DNA from 3 places in the Duganella sp. Leaf61 genome. Region 1 is predicted to be linked to each of the others. Evidence: predicted binding sites of a transcription regulator. Region 1 holds the regulator's gene; each other region holds the start of a gene.
The links. The regulator sigma-54, encoded in region 1, starts transcription at its own class of promoters, with help from an activator protein. The targets are predictions, from matches to a motif close to TGGCANGNAANCTGCTTT.
Positions count from the first base shown of each region.

Region 2: glnA (type I glutamate--ammonia ligase) is a predicted target of sigma-54. The motif match lies at 3,332-3,349, and genes of this name have one in related genera.
Region 3: ASF04_RS20530 (urease accessory protein UreD) is a predicted target of sigma-54. The motif match lies at 2,331-2,348, and genes of this name have one in related genera.

Region 1 is NZ_LMLM01000031.1:187,345-193,337, forward strand. It holds gene ASF04_RS22635 (SIS domain-containing protein) at 12-1,010, shown strand; gene lptC (LPS export ABC transporter periplasmic protein LptC) at 1,010-1,612, shown strand; gene lptA (lipopolysaccharide transport periplasmic protein LptA) at 1,622-2,224, shown strand; gene lptB (LPS export ABC transporter ATP-binding protein) at 2,226-2,978, shown strand; gene ASF04_RS22655 (RNA polymerase factor sigma-54) at 2,982-4,457, shown strand; gene hpf (ribosome hibernation-promoting factor, HPF/YfiA family) at 4,533-4,892, shown strand; gene ASF04_RS22665 (alginate lyase family protein) at 4,955-5,917, shown strand; gene ASF04_RS22670 (enoyl-CoA hydratase/isomerase family protein) at 5,914-5,993, shown strand, end outside.
Region 2 is NZ_LMLM01000001.1:215,175-221,167, forward strand. It holds gene ntrC (nitrogen regulation protein NR(I)) at 1-39, opposite strand, end outside; gene glnL (nitrogen regulation protein NR(II)) at 100-1,197, opposite strand; gene ASF04_RS00880 (hypothetical protein) at 1,221-1,745, opposite strand; gene glnA (type I glutamate--ammonia ligase) at 1,874-3,289, opposite strand; gene ASF04_RS00890 (rhodanese-like domain-containing protein) at 3,622-4,080, shown strand; gene ASF04_RS00895 (TAXI family TRAP transporter solute-binding subunit) at 4,172-5,524, opposite strand; gene ASF04_RS00900 (transglycosylase domain-containing protein) at 5,607-5,993, opposite strand, start outside.
Region 3 is NZ_LMLM01000030.1:51,869-57,861, reverse strand. It holds gene ASF04_RS20535 (TonB-dependent receptor) at 1-2,094, opposite strand, end outside; gene ASF04_RS20530 (urease accessory protein UreD) at 2,380-3,312, shown strand; gene ASF04_RS20525 (urease subunit gamma) at 3,351-3,653, shown strand; gene ASF04_RS20520 (urease subunit beta) at 3,668-3,994, shown strand; gene ureC (urease subunit alpha) at 4,015-5,721, shown strand; gene ureE (urease accessory protein UreE) at 5,732-5,993, shown strand, end outside.

The sequences.
Region 1 (5,993 bases):
ATGAAAAAACAATGCTGAAAGCTTTTGACGCAAAAATGGCGGCGCATGCGCTGCGGCTCGCCCGTGAAACGTTGCAAAACGAGGCCGCCGCCATTACTGCGCTGGAGCTGCGCCTGGGTGACGACGATACCGTCGTCAAAGCGATTGAACTGTTGTTTAATTGCAAGGGTAGGGTGGTGGTATCCGGTATCGGCAAGTCCGGTCACATCGCCCGCAAGATGGCGGCCACGTTCGCCTCCACTGGCACCCCCGCCATGTTCGTGCACCCGGCCGAGGCTGCGCACGGCGACCTCGGCATGGTCACCGCTGACGACGCTTTCATTGCCATTTCGTACTCGGGTGAAAGTACCGAGCTGATGACCATCCTGCCGGTGGTCAAGCGCATGGGCAGCAAGGTCATTGCCATTACCGGCAAGCCGGGCTCCAGCCTGGCCAGCATCGCCGATGTCCACCTCAATGTTGCGGTGGCCAAGGAGGCGTGCCCGATGAACCTGGCGCCCACCACGTCCACCACCGTCACGCTGGCGCTGGGCGACGCGCTGGCAGTGGCCTTGCTCGATCTGCGCGGTTTCAGGGAAGAAGATTTCGCCCGGTCGCACCCGGGCGGCGCGCTGGGTCGGCGCCTGCTGACGCACGTGCGCGACGTCATGCGCAGCGGCGCCGATGTACCGAAGGTGCGCGCCGACGTCAAGCTCACCGACGCGCTGCTGGAAATGACCAAAAAGGGCATGGGCATGACTGCCGTGGTCGATGCCGACGACCAGCCGATCGGCGTGTTTACCGACGGCGACCTGCGCCGCATGATCGACAAGGTGCAGGACTTCACCCAGGTCCTGATCCGCGACGTCATGCACGCCAACCCGCGCAGCATCGCGCCGGAACAGCTGGCGGTCGATGCGGTCGCAATCATGGAACAGTTCCGCATCAACCAGGTGCTGGTGGCCGATGCCGATGGCAAGCTGGTCGGTGCGCTGCACATCCACGACCTCACACGCGCCAAGGTGATCTGATGCCTAACGTACGTAAAAGAACCGCCCACCGCTGGTCGCTCACCTGGATGGTCGTGATCGGCGTATTCGTGGCCGTCGGTACCGGCTGGATGGTGCAGTTGATTAACGAATCGAACCAGGATACGGCGCAGGACAAGTTCCGCAACGAGCCCGATTACATCATCGACCGGTTCAGCGTGGTGCGCATGACCAAGGACGGCAAGCCGGCTTATATCATTTCCGGCGACAAGCTCACCCACCTGCCGGCGGAAGAGGCGTCCGACATCATCAAGCCCTATATCAACACCTTGTCGGCCGAGCATCCGCCGATGACGGTGCGCGGCGACACCGCCCGCGTCGATCAGGACAACTCGCGCGTCAAGCTCGACGGCAACGTCAGCGTGGTGCGCCCGGCCAGTGGCAAGAGCCAGGCCATGAGCCTGACCACGTCCACGCTCACCGTGTTCCCGGACGAACAACGGATGGAAACCGTCGCACCGGTCGAACTGCACCTGGGCAAGACGGTGGCCACGGGCGTGGGCATGACCGCCAACAATGCAACGCTGCAAACCCAACTGGGTGGACGCGGCAAGATCACCGTGCCGCCGCATGCGGCACGCTAAAGGAAGATTATGAGAGCAATCACCAAGCAAACCTTCTGGTCGGCGGCACTGCTGCTGGCAGCACTGGCCATCCCGGCGCACGCCGAAAAAGCCGACTCCAACAAGCCGATCGAAGTGTCGTTCGACCAGGCCGACTCCGACGACGTCAAGCAGATCAAGACCTTCACCGGCAACGTCATCCTCACGCGCGGCACCATCCGCATGACCTCGCCCAAGGCGGTGGTCACGCAAGATCCCGAGGGCTACCAGTTCGTGGTGCTCACCGGCACGCCCGGCGTGCAGGCAACGTTTCGCCAGAAGCTTGACGGCGACACCGACAAATGGGTGGAAGGCCAGGCCGACCGCATCGAATACGACGACAAGACCGAGCTGGTCAAGCTGATTTCCAAGGGCCGCATCAAGCAGCTCGAGTCGGGCAAGGTCACCAGCCAGGTCGATGGCGAGTTCATCTCTTACGACAGCCGCCGCGAAGTGTTCGCGGTCAAGAACAGCAGCAGCGGCGAGAGCAAACCGGGCGCCGGCCGCGGCACCATGGTGATCCAGCCGTCGTCCAAGCGCCCGCCGATCGCGCCGGCGCAGCCGGTGCCTGCCACCCAGCCTGCGGGGAAATGACATGGAGCCTAGTTGCGGTAGCACCCTGATCGTTCGCGGCCTGCAAAAAAGCTATGGCAAGCGCCAGGTCGTGCACGACGTCTCGCTGCAAGTCGATTGCGGCGAAGTGGTGGGTTTGCTCGGCCCCAACGGCGCCGGCAAGACCACGTCGTTTTACATGATCGTCGGCCTGGTACCGTCCGACGCCGGCACCATCGATATCGGCGGCGTCGACGTCTCGTCACTGCCGATCCACCGCCGCGCCTCGCTCGGCCTGTCGTACCTGCCGCAGGAAGCGTCGGTGTTCCGCAAGCTGACGGTGGAAGAAAATATTCGCGCTGTCCTCGAAATTCAAAAAGTGGACGGCAAGCCTTTATCCAAGGCTGACATTACTGAACGGCTCAATACCCTGCTGGCCGATTTGCAAATCGAGAAGCTGCGCGACAACCCCGCGCTCTCGCTCTCCGGCGGCGAACGCCGCCGGGTGGAGATCGCCCGTGCGCTGGCCACCAACCCGCGCTTCGTGCTGCTCGACGAACCATTCGCCGGGGTCGACCCGATTGCCGTGATCGAGATCCAGCGCATCGTGCGCTTTCTCAAGGAGCGACAAATCGGCGTCCTCATTACCGATCACAATGTGCGCGAGACGCTGGGCATCTGCGACCGCGCATATATCATCAACCAGGGCTCGGTGCTGGCGTCGGGCCGTCCGGACGACATCATCGCCGACGAGTCGGTGCGCCGCGTCTACCTGGGTGAACACTTCCGAATGTAATCCATGAAACAGTCGTTGCAACTGCGGACCTCGCAGCATCTCGCGCTGACGCCCCAACTGCAGCAATCGATCCGCTTGCTGCAGCTCTCCACGCTGGAGCTGCACCAGGAACTCGAACAACTCCTGACCGACAATCCCTTGCTCGAGCGGCTCGACGATCCGCTCGACCATTCTCTGCGGCTGTTGTCCGACGGCGCCATCAGCCAGCAGGCGCCGTCCGGCGAAGCACCGTCCGAATCGGGTCCGCAGGAAGCGGCGCCCGCCGGCGAGGCCGACGCCTACGACGGTCCTGCTGCCGATACCGAAAGTACCACCGCCGAAGCGGACATGGACTGGAGCGACGCCGGCCGCAGCAAGGCGCCCGACGACGAAGACGCGCGTCCGCAAATCGAAGCGCACCACTGCACCCTGCGCGAGCACCTGATGGAGCAGATGCGGGTGACCGTGCTCGAGCTGCGCGACCGCGCGCTGGTCGAACTGATCATCGATGCGCTGGACGAAAACGGCTACCTCGAAGAAGCGCTCGACGAGATCCATGCGCGCCTGCCCGAGGAACTGGAAGTCGAACTCGACGAGCTGCAAACGGCGTTGTCGCTGCTGCAAAGTTTCGACCCTGCCGGCGTGGGGGCGCGCAATGCGGCCGAGTGCCTGGCGCTGCAAATCAAGCGCTTGCCCGGCATTCCAATGGTGACGCGACGGATGGCCGTGGCCATCGTCGAAAAGCACCTGACCTGGTTTGCCCAGCGCGATTTCAACAAGCTGAAAAAAGCGCTGCTGTGCGACGACGAAGACCTGCGCGAAGCGCAGACCGTGATCCGCCAGTGCAATCCGCACCCCGGTGCGGCGTTCGCATCCGACGTCTCCGATTACGTGGTGCCGGACGTGATCGTGAAAAAATCGCGCACCGGCTGGCAGGTCAGCCTGAACAACGACGTCATGCCGCGCCTGCGTGTGAACGCCATGTATGCCAACCTGCTCAAGCAGGGCAAAGGTGAGGGCGCCATGGGCGCGCAGCTGCAGGAGGCGAAGTGGCTGATCAAGAATATGCGCCAGCGGTTCGACACCATCCTGCGGGTGGCACAAGCGATAGTAGAACGACAAAAGAACTTTTTCTCGCACGGCGCGGTTGCCATGCGCCCCCTTGTGCTTCGCGAAATTGCTGATACACTGGGTTTACACGAGAGCACCATTTCTCGGGTAACAACTCAGAAATACATGCTGACTCCGCACGGCATGTTTGAGCTGAAATATTTTTTTGGTAGCCACGTCGCCACCGAAGCGGGAGGTGAAGCCAGTTCGACGGCGATACGGGCACTGATCGTGCAACTGACAGGAGCTGAAGACCCTAAAAATCCTTTATCCGACAGTAAGATTGCGGACATGCTGGGAGAACAGGGCATGGTGATTGCGCGACGCACTGTTGCCAAATATCGCGAAGCCCTCAAAATCCCTCCAGTCAGTCTCCGCAAGTCTTTGTAGTGCACTGGTTCCTGCTTACTCAGCAACAATGGGTAAAGCACTAACCGTCAGCGACATTTATCTTTAGGAGTGTGTATGAATCTCACCATCAGTGGACATCATCTCGAAGTGACCGCCGCCATTCGTGAATACGTGCAAAGCAAGCTCGAACGCGTGACACGGCACTTTGATCAAGTGATTGATATTGCTGTCATTCTGACCGTAGATAACCTTAAAGAGAAAACCAAGCGCCAAAAGGCTGAAATCAATCTGCGCCTGTCCGGTAAAACGGTCTACGTGGAAAGCCTGTCGCAAGACCTGTACGCTGCGATCGACACCCTGATCGACAAGCTGGACCGCCAGGTCATGAAGTACAAAGGCAAAGTCCAACAGCACGGCCACGATGCGATCAAGCATCTCCCGGATAACTTCGAACCAGCTGCCGCCGCCCTTTAACAACGGCGCGACACACCAACTAAGGGCGCTGAACGAGCGCCCTTTCTTGTTTTTGGAGCTACATGAAAATTGTTTATCTGGTTTATACCGTTCTCCTTTCCGCCTCCGCTGCTCCCGCCGTCGCCGCCCCCTGCCAGCCGGCGCCGGCCGCCGTCATCGACATCGACGCCAACAGCTACTACAACGACGCCAACCATTCCGTGATCGACCCGGCGCGGCGCGCCAAAAACATCGCCAGCACCGAGCCGGTTGAACAATTCTTGTCTGGTGTCGCCCGCAACGCCAGCCGCTACCAGGCCAACGGCAAGCCGCAAGACGCCGCCTGCGCCTTGAACTGGCTGGACAGCTGGGCTGGCCAGCAGGCCATGCTGGGCAAGATGTCGAGCGAGCAGGCGTATTTCGTGCGCAAGTGGACCCTGGGCGGACTGGCGCTCAGCTATGCGCGCGTGCAGGCAGCTGCCACGCCCGCGCAAAAGAAAGCGATCGAGGCGTGGCTGTCCACGCTGGCCGACGCCACACTGGTCCACGCCGACACCCGCAAGGGCAAGCGCAACAACCATTATTATTGGGAAGGGCTGGCCGTGACTGCCGTCGGCGCCGTCACCCACGACCAGCGCTTATTAACATGGGGCCACGGCGTGTTCGACAACGCCATGGCCCAGGTGGCACCCGACGGCGCGCTGCCGGCCGAGATGGCGCGCGGCGCCAAGGCACTGCACTACCACGCATTCGCTGCCGCGCCGCTGACCATGATGGCGTCCATCCTCAACCTGCAGTCGTCGACGCTGGACCGGCTGGTGACGTTTACGCTGGCCGCTGCGCGCGATCCGGCGGCCATGCAGCAGGCCACCGGCTTCAAGCAGGAAGAAGTGAACGACCTGCCGTTTGCCGTGATCTACGCGCGCCACATGGGGCACCCGCCGGCAGCCGCTGCAAAATTCCAGGCCCGCCTGGGCGGCGATTTAACCTTGCCCAACCCGCTGGAACATTTAGCGTCGTCGAACAAATCCACAGGACAGCCATGAGCGAACATGTATTAACTGCCGTCAGTGACGGCACCGGCGTCATCACGCTCGATCGTCCGCGCGCGCTCAACTCGCT
Region 2 (5,993 bases), on a different contig from region 1:
GATCGATTCGTCGTCGTCTACTATCCAGATTGGCTTCATGTGTTGTGTATTTCCCGCGTGGATCGTCTATCGAGGGAAGTCGCACCTGTCTGCCACCACTTATGGCAATGGCAGCAGGATGCGGAAATCCGTGTATCCAGGCCGGCTGTCGCATTCGATCACGCCCATGTGCTGTTGCACGAAGGTTTGCGCCAATGTCAGTCCCAGTCCGCTGCCGCCTTCCCTGCCCGACACCAGCGGGTAGAAAATACGGTCACGGATCTGGGGTGCGATGCCCGGCCCATTGTCGATGATATGCAAGTCTAATGCCAGCCCGTACCGTACCTTGGCCAACGTCACCTGGCGCGCCACCCGGGTCTTCAAAATAATCTGCGCTGTTCCCTCTTCCATCTGCGCGGCCAGCGCTTGCGCGGCATTGTGGGCGATGTTCAAGACGGTCTGGATCAGCTGCTCCTTGTCGCCCCGGAACTCGGGAATCGACGCGTCGTAATCGCGCAAAATCGTCAGGCCGGACGGGAACTCGGCCAGCATCAGGCTGCGCACGCGTTCCAGCACTTCGTGGATGTTGACGTCGCCCACGATGTGCGGCCGACGGTGCGGCGCCAGCAGGCGGTCCACCAGCGTCTGCAGGCGGTCCGCTTCCTTGATGATCACCTGCGTGTATTCGCGCAATTGCACCGCGTGCAGCGCCGGCAGCTCCATCTCCAGCAACTGCGCGGCGCCGCGAATGCCGCCGAGCGGATTCTTGATTTCGTGGGCCAGGTTGCGGATCAGCTCCTTGTTCACCTGGCTCTGGTCGAGGATGCGTTCCTCGCGGTCGAGTTTTAAATGCTGCAAGTGTTCGCGCAGCTCGATCAGGATGTGGCCGGGCGGTTCGTCGAGCGCCGAGACGATGCTGTGCACGTGCAGCGGATCGCGGCCGGCGCGCTCGAGCGTCAGATCCTGGCGCAGGTCGGAAAACTTGTGCTCGCGCGCCTGGGCGCAGATGTGGTCGAGCTCGTCGGGATTGATGAACTGGGCGCTGAGCTTTTGGCGCGACATCGCTTTGAGCGAGCTGGCCAGCAGATTTTCGGCTGCCGCATTGGCGTAGGCGATATGGCCGTCGGCATCGAGCATGACGACGGCGGAGGCCAGCAATTCCAGGCCGGCCAGCATGGCCGGGCGTGCAGGGTGATTCAGTGCGTTGACAGGGCTCATCGGGGACTCATGGGGAAAGCAGGTTAGCGAATATTGGCGATTTCACGTTTCAGGGCTTCGACGTTTTTTTCGGCGCGGCCCACGCTGTCGCGCAGCGTGGCCGTGCGTTCCTGGTACTTGGCATAGTTGCGCTCGTCGCCGCGCCGTTCGGGCGTGCCGTTGTTGTATTCAAGGCGCAACTCGGCCAGTTTTTGCTGCTCGCTTTTGAGCTCGTCTTCGAGGATGGCGCGGCGGTCGGCATCGCGCGCGCGCTGCTCGGCATTGTCCACGCGCGGAAAGGCCGCAGGCGCAGCACCGGGCACCGTGGCAACAGCTGCGGGCTGCCCTGCCTGCGCGGGCGAGCGTGCCGGCGCAGCCCGCCGTGGCGGCGCGGCGATCACCGTACCCGGCAAGTCCATCGCCGTGCAGTAGTTGCCGCGCTTGATATCCGTGTACTCGACGCTGCCGCCTGGCGGCGTGCACTTGTAGATCACGCCCTGGGCGGCAGCCGTCGCGCTCACCAGCGCCAGCATGCAAGCCAACGCGCCGCGTTGCAAACTCAAAATCATTCGTCATTCCGTGGATGGGTGGGTCCACGCGACTATACAACACCCCAAACAAAAACGCGGGGAAAGCCTTCGCCTTCCCCGCGTTTTTATGACTAGCGCCGGACCGGCCGGCGCCTGGCAGACTGCAATTACAGCGAGTAGTACATGTCGAACTCTGCAGGGTGGGTCGTCATGCGCATGCGCTGAACGTCCTGCATTTTCAGTTCGATGTAGGCATCGATCATCGAGTCGGAGAACACGCCGCCACGGGTCAGGAATTCGCGGTCCTTGTCCAGGTTTTCCAGTGCTTCTTCCAGCGAAGCGCACACGGTCGGGATCAGTGCGTCTTCTTCCGGCGGCAGGTGGTACAGGTCTTTCGACGCTGCTTCGCCCGGGTGGATCTTGTTCTGGATACCGTCCAGGCCAGCCATCAGCAGCGCGGCAAAGCACAGGTACACGTTGGCCAGTGGATCCGGGAAACGGGTCTCGATACGACGGCCTTTTGGATTGGCCACGTGCGGGATACGGATCGATGCCGAACGGTTTTTAGCCGAGTACGCCAGTTTGACCGGGGCTTCGAAACCTGGCACCAGGCGTTTGTACGAGTTGGTGCCTGGATTGGTGATCGCGTTCAGTGCCTTGGCGTGCTTGATGATGCCGCCGATGTAGAACAGCGCGGTATCGGACAGGCCGGCATAGCCGTCGCCAGCGAACAGGTTGACGCCGTCTTTCCAGATCGACTGGTGCACGTGCATGCCCGAACCGTTGTCGCCAACGATAGGTTTTGGCATGAAGGTCGCGGTCTTGCCGTAGCTGTGGGCCACGTTCCAGACCACGTATTTCAGGTTTTGGGTCCAGTCGGCGCGCTCGACCAGGGTCGAGAACTTGGTGCCGATTTCGTTCTGGCCAGCGCCAGCCACTTCGTGGTGGTGCACTTCGACCGGGATGCCCAGCGATTCGAGGATCAGGCACATTTCCGAACGCATGTCCTGGAAGCTGTCCACTGGAGGAACCGGGAAGTAGCCGCCCTTGACGGTTGGACGATGGCCGCTGTTGCCGCCTTCGATTTTTTCGCCGGTGGTCCACGACGCTTCGTCGGAGTCGATCTTGACGAAGCAACCCGACATGTCGATTTTCCAGCGGACGCTGTCGAAGATGAAGAATTCTGGCTCGGGACCGAAGTAGGCGGTGTCGCCCAGGCCCGACGATTTCAGGTAGGCTTCAGCGCGCTTGGCGATGGAGCGTGGGTCGCGGTCGTAGCCTTTGCCGTCGGCAGGCTCGATCACGTCGCATTGCATGAACAGCGTGGTCTCTTCCATGAAGGGATCGATGTTCGCGGTGTTTGGATCAGGCATCAGGATCATGTCCGATGCTTCAATACCCTTCCAGCCGGCGATCGAGGAACCGTCGAATGCGTGACCCGATTCGAACTTGTCGATGTCGAAGTGCGACACTGGCACGGTAACGTGCTGTTCTTTACCACGGGTATCAGCGAAACGGAAATCAACGAATTTCACTTCGTTTTCCTGGACCATTTTCAGAACTTCTGCGGCTGTCATTGCCATGCGTCTCTCCTAAGATAATTTGCGGAACTGGTGCACCTACACTAAGCAGTATCCATGCCAGCCGATTCGCCCCTGCGATTGCATAACAATCTCATAAGGTTATGTTGATAGCGTCCTTGAACTTGCCGCCAAGTGCGTCCAAAATTGGGCGCACGATGGCACAGCTCAAATTTGATGACGATCAAGGCAGCACCATTGCGGTGCATTTTCAAAAAACCGCACTTAATTTGTGCAATTTTGGAATTTCTCGTGAAAATGCCTCGTTTTGGTGCGCACCGTCTTCGGCCACACAGGACGCTTATAATAATCTGAAACCTCTACTGGAACATGACATGAGCAAAATTGATGAGATTCTGGCGACGGCGCGCGGCCGCAACAAGGACTGGGCCTACGCTGGCGCGGTCACGCCCGAGGAAGCGTTCGAGCTGCTGGGGCTCGACAATGCTGTCAAGCTGGTGGACGTGCGCACCAACGCGGAGCGCGACTGGGTGGGCCGCGTGAAAATCCCCGAGGCCCAACATGGTGCGGTGCAGTGGACGACTTACCCGGGCGGCAATGCCAACCACGAATTTATCGAGCAATTAAACTCGGTGGCGCGCAAGGACCAGGTATTGCTGTTCCTGTGCCGCTCCGGCGTGCGCTCGCGTGGTGCAGCCAAGCTGGCATCCGAACACGGTTACCAGCACTGTTTCGATATCCTCGAAGGGTTCGAGGGCGACAAGGATGATGCCACCCATCGCAAGAATATCAACGGATGGTGCAAGGCCGGCTTGCCCTGGACCGGCGCCTGACACAACCTCCAGAGCTGCGTTGCAGCTCCTCGCCGTACGTTCGTACTGTCTTCGTCGCTGCGCCTTGCTTTGAAGGCTATGTCAGGCGCCGCTATGCGGGCAGCGCCTCCGCCCCTTCCGCCATCAGGAACTGAATGCGCTTGCGCACGAACTGTATGTGGGAGCGCAAGCCATACAGGCCGTCCGCAAACGACAGCGGGATCGAGATCTGGTTGACCAGCTCCTCGATCTCGTCCAGGCGCCGCAACTGCTCTTCGTACACCTGCATGCGCGCCCCTTCCGGCGCTTCTTCCACCTTCTGCTCCACCGTGCGCAGCTGTCCATACCACTTGTACACGCGCGAACGGATGCGCCACACGTACAGCGGCGGCACGATCTTCGATAGCGGCAGGATCAGCGCGCTCAGCGCCAGCATCACCACCCACATGCGGTCGAGGAAGTTGGCGGCCCAGAACGGCATATACCGTTGCAGCAGCGGCGGCCCGTTCTTGTAGAACTTGGCCGCCTCGGCATCGACCGGAATCTCGGTGTACTTGGCCGACGGGAACTGCCCCTGCTGCTGGAACCAGCCGGCGCCGTTGTGGATGCTGCTGGCGCCCTGCACGAACAGGTCGATCAGCGCCGGATGCATATCCTCGCGCGCCACCAGCGTGGCGGTCGGCGCGATCAGGCTGTACTCGCGTGCCGGAATGTCGCGACCGAGATCGACGATGCCCTGCGGCAGCGTCACATGCGTGAGGAACGGCAGCTTGCGCGCATAAGCCTCGGCCTGGGTAAAGTCGAACAACTGGATGCCCGGCGTTTGCAGCAGCATCTGGATCAGCGGCGCTTCCGGCGCGGAAGTAAAGACCAGGCCGTCGATGCGCCCTTCCAGCAACTCCACCACGGCTGGCGTGTTGGCCAGCGAGAGGCGCTGGACGTCGCCCGTTTCCAGGCCGTTCAATTCCAGTACCTGGTGCAGCAGGCGCGGCGCGCCGGCGCCCTTGGGGCCGAAATTGATCTTCATGCCGCGCAGCTGGCTCAGCTGGGTGATCGGTTTTTTATCTTTCGGTTCGCGCAGGAACAGCCACAGCGGTTCGACAAACAGGCTGCCCAGCGAGGTCAGCTCCTCGCGGTCGGCCGTTTCTTCATTGGTGCTGCCGCTTTGCACGAAGGCGATATCGACCTTGCCGTCGCGCAGGTTGTGCAGGTTTTCACCGGACCCGGCCGACGGCACCAGCGTGACCGTGACGCCGTGCTTGGCCAGCATGGCCGCGTATTTCTTGCCGAATTCTTCGTAGGCGCTGTTTTCCTGGCCGGTACCGAGCCGCACCGTGCGCGGCGGCGCCGGATCGACCAGCCAGTAAGCGAACAGGCAGACGCCGACGATCAGCAGCACGGTGGGCAAGGTGGACGCGAACAAGTCACGCAAGGAGAACTGCGTGAACTTGAGGATTTTGGACATGTGGTGGCGCATCGGTTTCATGGGGTGCTACAGTGCCAACAATTGGCGCCGTATGCAAGTGAAACCGAGCGCATGTCCCTTGTCAGCCGCCGCAGGCGCGCAGCGGAGCGGCGACTACCGGCTTGGGCTGCGTCGCCGCCACTTCCGGCGCCGTGCCCGGCACCACCGGCGGCACCACCGCCGGCTTGACGACCGGGTGCGGATCGATCAGCGGCATCAAATGCGGCGCCAGCACCACCAGCAACTGTACCGGCAGCGCGCTGGTGAAGTCGTAGTTTTTCGACTCCGGCCCGTGCACATACGCGGTCATGCTGCCAAAGAAGCGCTCGCCGATATTGAACACGAACGTCGCCGACCGGTTCACATAGCGCGACTCGATCAGCCGTCCGCCGCCGCCATACACGTCGAAACGCTGGTCGCCGGTCCCGGTCTTGCCGCCCACCGGCAGCAAGGTGCCGTCCGAGGTCGT
Region 3 (5,993 bases), on a different contig from region 1:
CGGCAGCGTGTACTCGCCGCCCACGTTGGTTTTCCACTTGGGCGAGTTGGGCATGAGGCCGCCGCTGGCGTCGCGCAGGAAGGCGCCCGGCACCAGTTCGTTCGGCACGGTGCAGTCCTTGGCGCCGCTGTAGCACGGCCCCTGGCGCCAGTTCACCACCGTGGCGCGGGTGAAGGCCAGGTTGGCCGACAGCAGGAATTCGCGCGTGATCAGCGCGGTGGCGTCGGCCTCGAAACCCTGGGTCTGGATCTTCGGGATGCTGTACAGCACGCTGGCCTGGCTGCCGTCCGAGAAGCGCTCGGTGGCCGACGTTTGATAGTCGCGGAAGCGGGTCTTGAACACGGCCAGGTTGAGCGTGGCGCGGTTGTTCCACAGGTTGGCCTTGAAGCCGGCTTCGTAGCTGGTGGCTTCTTCGGGCGCCAGCGGCAGGCGCTTGAACACGTTGACGTTGTTGGCGCCGCTGGTCATGTCGTACGCCACGCCCTTGGTGCCGGTCGATGCGGTGCCGTACACCATGGTGTTGGGCGTGAGCTTGTAGCCGTATCCGAGCTTGCCGGTCACGTAGTTTTCGTGGTGCTTGGGCGCGTTGTAGTGGTTCTCGCCCGTGTGCACATTGTTCGGGGCGGAGGACAGCAGGCTGTCGATGGTGTGGAACATGTAGTCGTTCGATTCGCGCGTCAGTCGCACGCCGCCGGTGAGCGTGTGTTTCGGGATGAAGTCCCAGCTGCCGTTGAAGTACAGCGCGCGGTTGAGCACTGACGACGACGTCTCGTAGTTGGTCCAGCTGGTCTCCTTGACGAACGGATTGCCGCGCCGGTAGGTGCGGTCGATGCTGGTGCGGGCGATCCACAGGCCGGCCAGGTAGCGAAAATTGCCGCTGTCCGGCGACGTCAGGCGGAATTCCTGGCTGGTCATCTTGGTGTCCATGGTGCCGTTGATCTCGGGCGACTCGTTGATGCCCGACGGTTTGCCGAAGTGGTCGAGCTGGTAGAACGTGGACACCAGGTCGATATTGTCGTTGTCGCGGAAGTCGTTGGACTTGTTGTTGTCCACCGACGTGATCGACGTCAGCGCGTGGCCGGCCATCGGCGAACTGTCGGGGAACAGGTAGTTCACGCGCACGCCGATGCCGCGATCGGTCGCTTCCAGGCCGGTGGGCGAGTCGTTGCGGATGGTGGTGTTGAACTGCGAGACGTTAATCCCGCGCAGCACCTCGGTATTGGACAGCGCCTTGTAGTTCTTGTTGTACAGGTAGCCCACGCCCGGCCCGATCGAGTTGATGGCGGCGGTGTTCCCGGTGCGCAGCGCGTGGTCGTAGCGCGGCGCCAACTGCACGTCGAGGTCCGGCGTGACCTGCCACTGCACCTTGGCGAAGAAGGTTTTGCCGCCGGAGCCGTTCTGCATGCTGTCCGTGGTGAGGTTGTAGAGCAGGCCCGGGAAGTTGGTCTTGCTGGCGAATACCCGCACACCGACGGTGTCGGACATGCGCCCGCTTACGGACGTCTGCACGCGGTACTCGTCGTCGCTGCTGCGAAACAGCGACAGCTTGCCCTTCATCGGCCCCGCGCCGATCGGCTTGGTCGTGATCACCACCGCGCCGGCAATCGCGCTCTTGCCGAACATGGTGCTTTGCGGACCCTTGAGCACTTCCACCCGCGCGACGTCGGACTGGTCGCGGAACGCCTGCTGCGCCTGGGCGTACGGCATGTCATCGACGATCACGGCCACGTCGCCTTCGATGCCGATATTGTTGGACGTGGTGCCGATGCCGCGCATATTGATGCTGTTGGTGCCCACCTGGGTGCCGGTGGAAATGGTCAGGGCAGGGGACAGGTTGACGATGTCGTCGAATTCGCGCACGTTGTTGCGCTCCAGCGTTTCGCCGGTCAGCACCGAGATCGATTGTGGCACGTCTTCGAGCTTTTCGATGCGGCGGTTGGCCGAGACGATTACCTGTTCCAGTTGCGGCGCGCCGGTCTGGGCGGCTTCCTGGGCCTGGGTCATCGACGACATCTGCAGCAGCGCCAGGGCTGCAGCCATGGGCTTCATGTTGGGATAGCGCGGCAGCGGGCTGCCGGAATGCGTTGTGACCATCGGTTGTCTCCGTTGTGGTTTTTATAGTAAGCCTCTACTGCATCGATACACCAATCAGGCGATTTGTCCGGTCTGAGCCTTACTAAATCGATTTAGTGCAACGATTTAGTAAGGATATAGGAATCGATTTTGATGTCAACATTTATTTGCGGGCGTGAGAATTGCGCTACATTGGTGCAAATGCACCGTTGCGGTGCGTGAGGTTTCTAAAACCGCTATGAATAATCTTGGCAGGCTGGCACGCGGCTTGCATACGACACGACATTATTTGTGAACGATTGCGCCATGCCAGATTGCACCTCACCGAGCGACCATACTGCCCGCCAAGCCGCCGCCTGGCAGGCCGGTCTCACGCTCGGTTTCGCGGACGACGGCGGCACCACGCGCCTGTTCAACAACCGCCACCACGGCCCGCTGCGCGTGCAAAAGGCGCTGTACCCGGAAGATGAAAAAGTCTGCCACGCCATCGTGGTCCATCCGCCGGGCGGCGTGGTGGGCGGCGACCAGCTGGCCATCGACATCGGCGTGGGCGACCGCGCCCAGGCCTGCATTACCACGCCCGGCGCGGCCAAGTGGTACCAGGCCAACGGCAAGCGCTCGCGCCAGACCGTGCACCTGCATGTGAACCAGCACGCCGCGCTGGAATGGCTGCCGCAGGAGACGATTTTCTTCGACACGGCAGACGTCATCCTCGACCAGCACGTGGAGCTGGCGCTTGAGGCCACCTATATCGGCTGCGAGATCCTGTGCATGGGCAGGCGCGGCTCGGGCGAAGTGTTCAACACCGGCACCGTCACCCAGCGCAGCACCATCCGGCGCGAGGGCAAGCTGCTGTGGTGGGAGCAGGGCGCCATGCTGGGCGGGCGCCTCGACAGCCCGCTGGCGCTGGGCGGACGCACCGTGTGCGCCACCCTGATCGCGGCGGGCAAGGCGCTGCCAACGGCGCAGATGAACCAGCTGCTGGCCGATATCCGTGCCGATGTTGCGGCGGACGGTGCGGCCGTTAGTGCTGCCAACGGTGCGGCCAACGGCTCGACCGGCGCGGCGGTCAACGGCGGGCACGTGTTCGGCGTTACCCATACCAGGGGCGTGCTCGTGGCGCGCCACCTGGGCGACGACAGCGAGACCGCGCGGCGCCTGATGCTGGCGGTGTGGCGCCGCGTGCGCCCGCAACTGCTCGAGCGCGAAGCAGTCACACCGCGCATCTGGCAAACCTGAACCGCCGACGAACAGAATACGAATATGACTGGAAGCACATGGAACTGACACCGAGAGAAAAAGACAAACTGCTGATCTTCACCGCCGGCATCGTGGCCGAGCGCCGCCTGGCGCGCGGATTGAAGCTCAATTATCCGGAAGCGGTGGCGTTGATCACCTGCGCCATCATGGAAGGCGCGCGCGACGGCAAAACCGTGGCGCAGCTGATGTCCGAGGGGCAGACCATCCTGTCGCGCAAGGATGTCATGGACGGCATCCCCGAGATGATCCCGGACATCCAGGTCGAAGCCACTTTCCCCGACGGCAGCAAGCTTGTCACCGTCCACAATCCCATACCCTGAACGAGGAGATCGCAATGATTCCCGGTGAATATCGACTCAAGGAAGGCGAGATAGGTCTCAACGAAGGCCGCGAGACCGCCACGGTGGTGGTGACCAACCAGGGCGACCGCCCGGTGCAGATCGGCTCGCACTTCCACTTTTTTGAAGTGAACACGGAGCTCAAGTTCGAGCGCTGGAAGGCTTACGGCAAGCGCCTCAACATCGCTGCCGGCACTGCGGTCCGGTTCGAGCCGGGCCAGCAGCGCACGGTGGAACTGGTCACGCTGTCGGGCGACATGGAAGTCTATGGCTTCAGCGGCAAAGTCATGGGCAAGCTGGACCCGAATCCCCCCAAAGAATAAAAACTCAGCTAAAGGCAGACATGGCTACAATCTCGCGCCGCGCTTATTCGGAGATGTTCGGTCCCACCCTTGGTGACCGCATCCGTTTGGCCGACACCGAACTGTTTATCGAAATCGAACATGATTACGCCATCTATGGCGAAGAAGTGAAATTTGGCGGCGGCAAGGTGATCCGCGACGGCATGGGCCAGTCGCAGCGCTGCCGCACCGACCCGCTGGTGATGGATACCGTGATCACCAACGCCGTCATCATCGACCACTGGGGCATCGTCAAGGCCGACATCGGCCTGCGCGACGGCATGATCGCCGCCATCGGCAAGGCCGGCAATCCGGACATCCAGCCCGGCGTGACGATGATCATCGCCGCCGCCACCGAGATCATTGCCGGCGAAGGCAAGATCGTCACGGCCGGCGGGGTGGACACCCATATCCACTTCATCTGCCCGCAGCAGATCGAGGAAGCCCTGATGAGCGGCGTGACCACCATGATCGGCGGCGGCACCGGTCCCTCGGCCGGCACCTCGGCCACCACCTGCACGCCCGGCCCGTGGCATTTGCACTCGATGCTGCAGGCGGCCGATGCCTTCCCGATGAACCTCGGCTTCCTCGGCAAGGGCAACGTCAGTCTGCCCGCGCCACTGGAAGAGCAGGTGCGGGCCGGCGCCATCGGCCTCAAATTGCACGAGGACTGGGGCAGCACCCCGGCCGCCATCGACAACTGCCTCACTGTCGCCGACGAGATGGATGTGCAGGTGGCCATCCACAGCGACACCCTCAACGAAGGCGGCTACCTGGCCGACACCATCGCTGCGTTCAAGGATCGCACCATCCACACCTTCCACACCGAAGGAGCGGGCGGCGGCCATGCGCCGGACATCATCGCGGCGGTCGGTGAATCGAACGTGCTGCCGTCATCGACCAATCCCACCCGGCCGTTCACCGTCAACACGCTCGACGAGCACCTGGACATGCTGATGGTGTGCCACCACCTCGACCCCGCCATCGTGGAAGACGTGGCGTTTGCCGAATCGCGTATCCGCCGCGAGACCATCGCCGCCGAAGACATCCTGCACGACATCGGCGCCATTTCGATGATGTCGTCCGATTCGCAGGCCATGGGCCGCGTGGGCGAGGTGGTGCTGCGCACCTGGCAGACCGCGCACAAGATGAAGGTGCAGCGCGGCCCGCTGCCGCAGGATTCGTCGAACAACGACAACTTTCGCGTCAAGCGCTACATCGCCAAGTACACGATCAACCCGGCCATCACGCACGGCATTGCGCATGCGGTGGGGTCGGTCGAAGTGGGCAAGATCGCCGACCTGGTTCTGTGGAAGCCGGCGTTCTTCGGCGTCAAGCCATCCACCATCATCAAGGGCGGCATGATCGTGGCCGCGCCGATGGGCGACCCGAACGCGTCGATCCCCACGCCGCAGCCGGTGCACTACCGGATGATGTTCGGCGCCTTTGGCGGCGGCCTGAAAAAATCGTTTACGTTCGTCTCGCAGTCGGCATTCGACGATGGCATCGGCGACCGCCTCAAGCTCAATAAAACGCTGATCGTGGCGAAGAACATGCGCGCGCTGCGCAAGTCCGACATGATCCACAACGACCTGGCGCCCAAGATGGACGTCAACCCCGAAACCTACGAAGTGCGCGCCAATGGCGAGCTGCTGGTGTGCGAAGCGGCCAGCGTGCTGCCGATGGCGCAGCGTTACTTCCTGTTCTAAGCAAAACCACATGTTCACCTTTCACACCAAAATTTCAGCGGCCGAAGCTGGCCCCATCGCCGCGCGGCTGGTACTGCCCTACGAACTGCGCGAAAAATGCCGCCTGCGCGCCACCCTCGACAACGGCGAGGACGTCGCGGTCTTCACCACGCGCGGCACGGTGCTGCGCGACGGCGACCTGCTCACCGGCGAAGACCGGCGCGTGATCGCCGTGGTGGCGGCGGCTGAACCGACCTACAAGGTCACCTGTGCCGATGCGCATACGCTGCTGC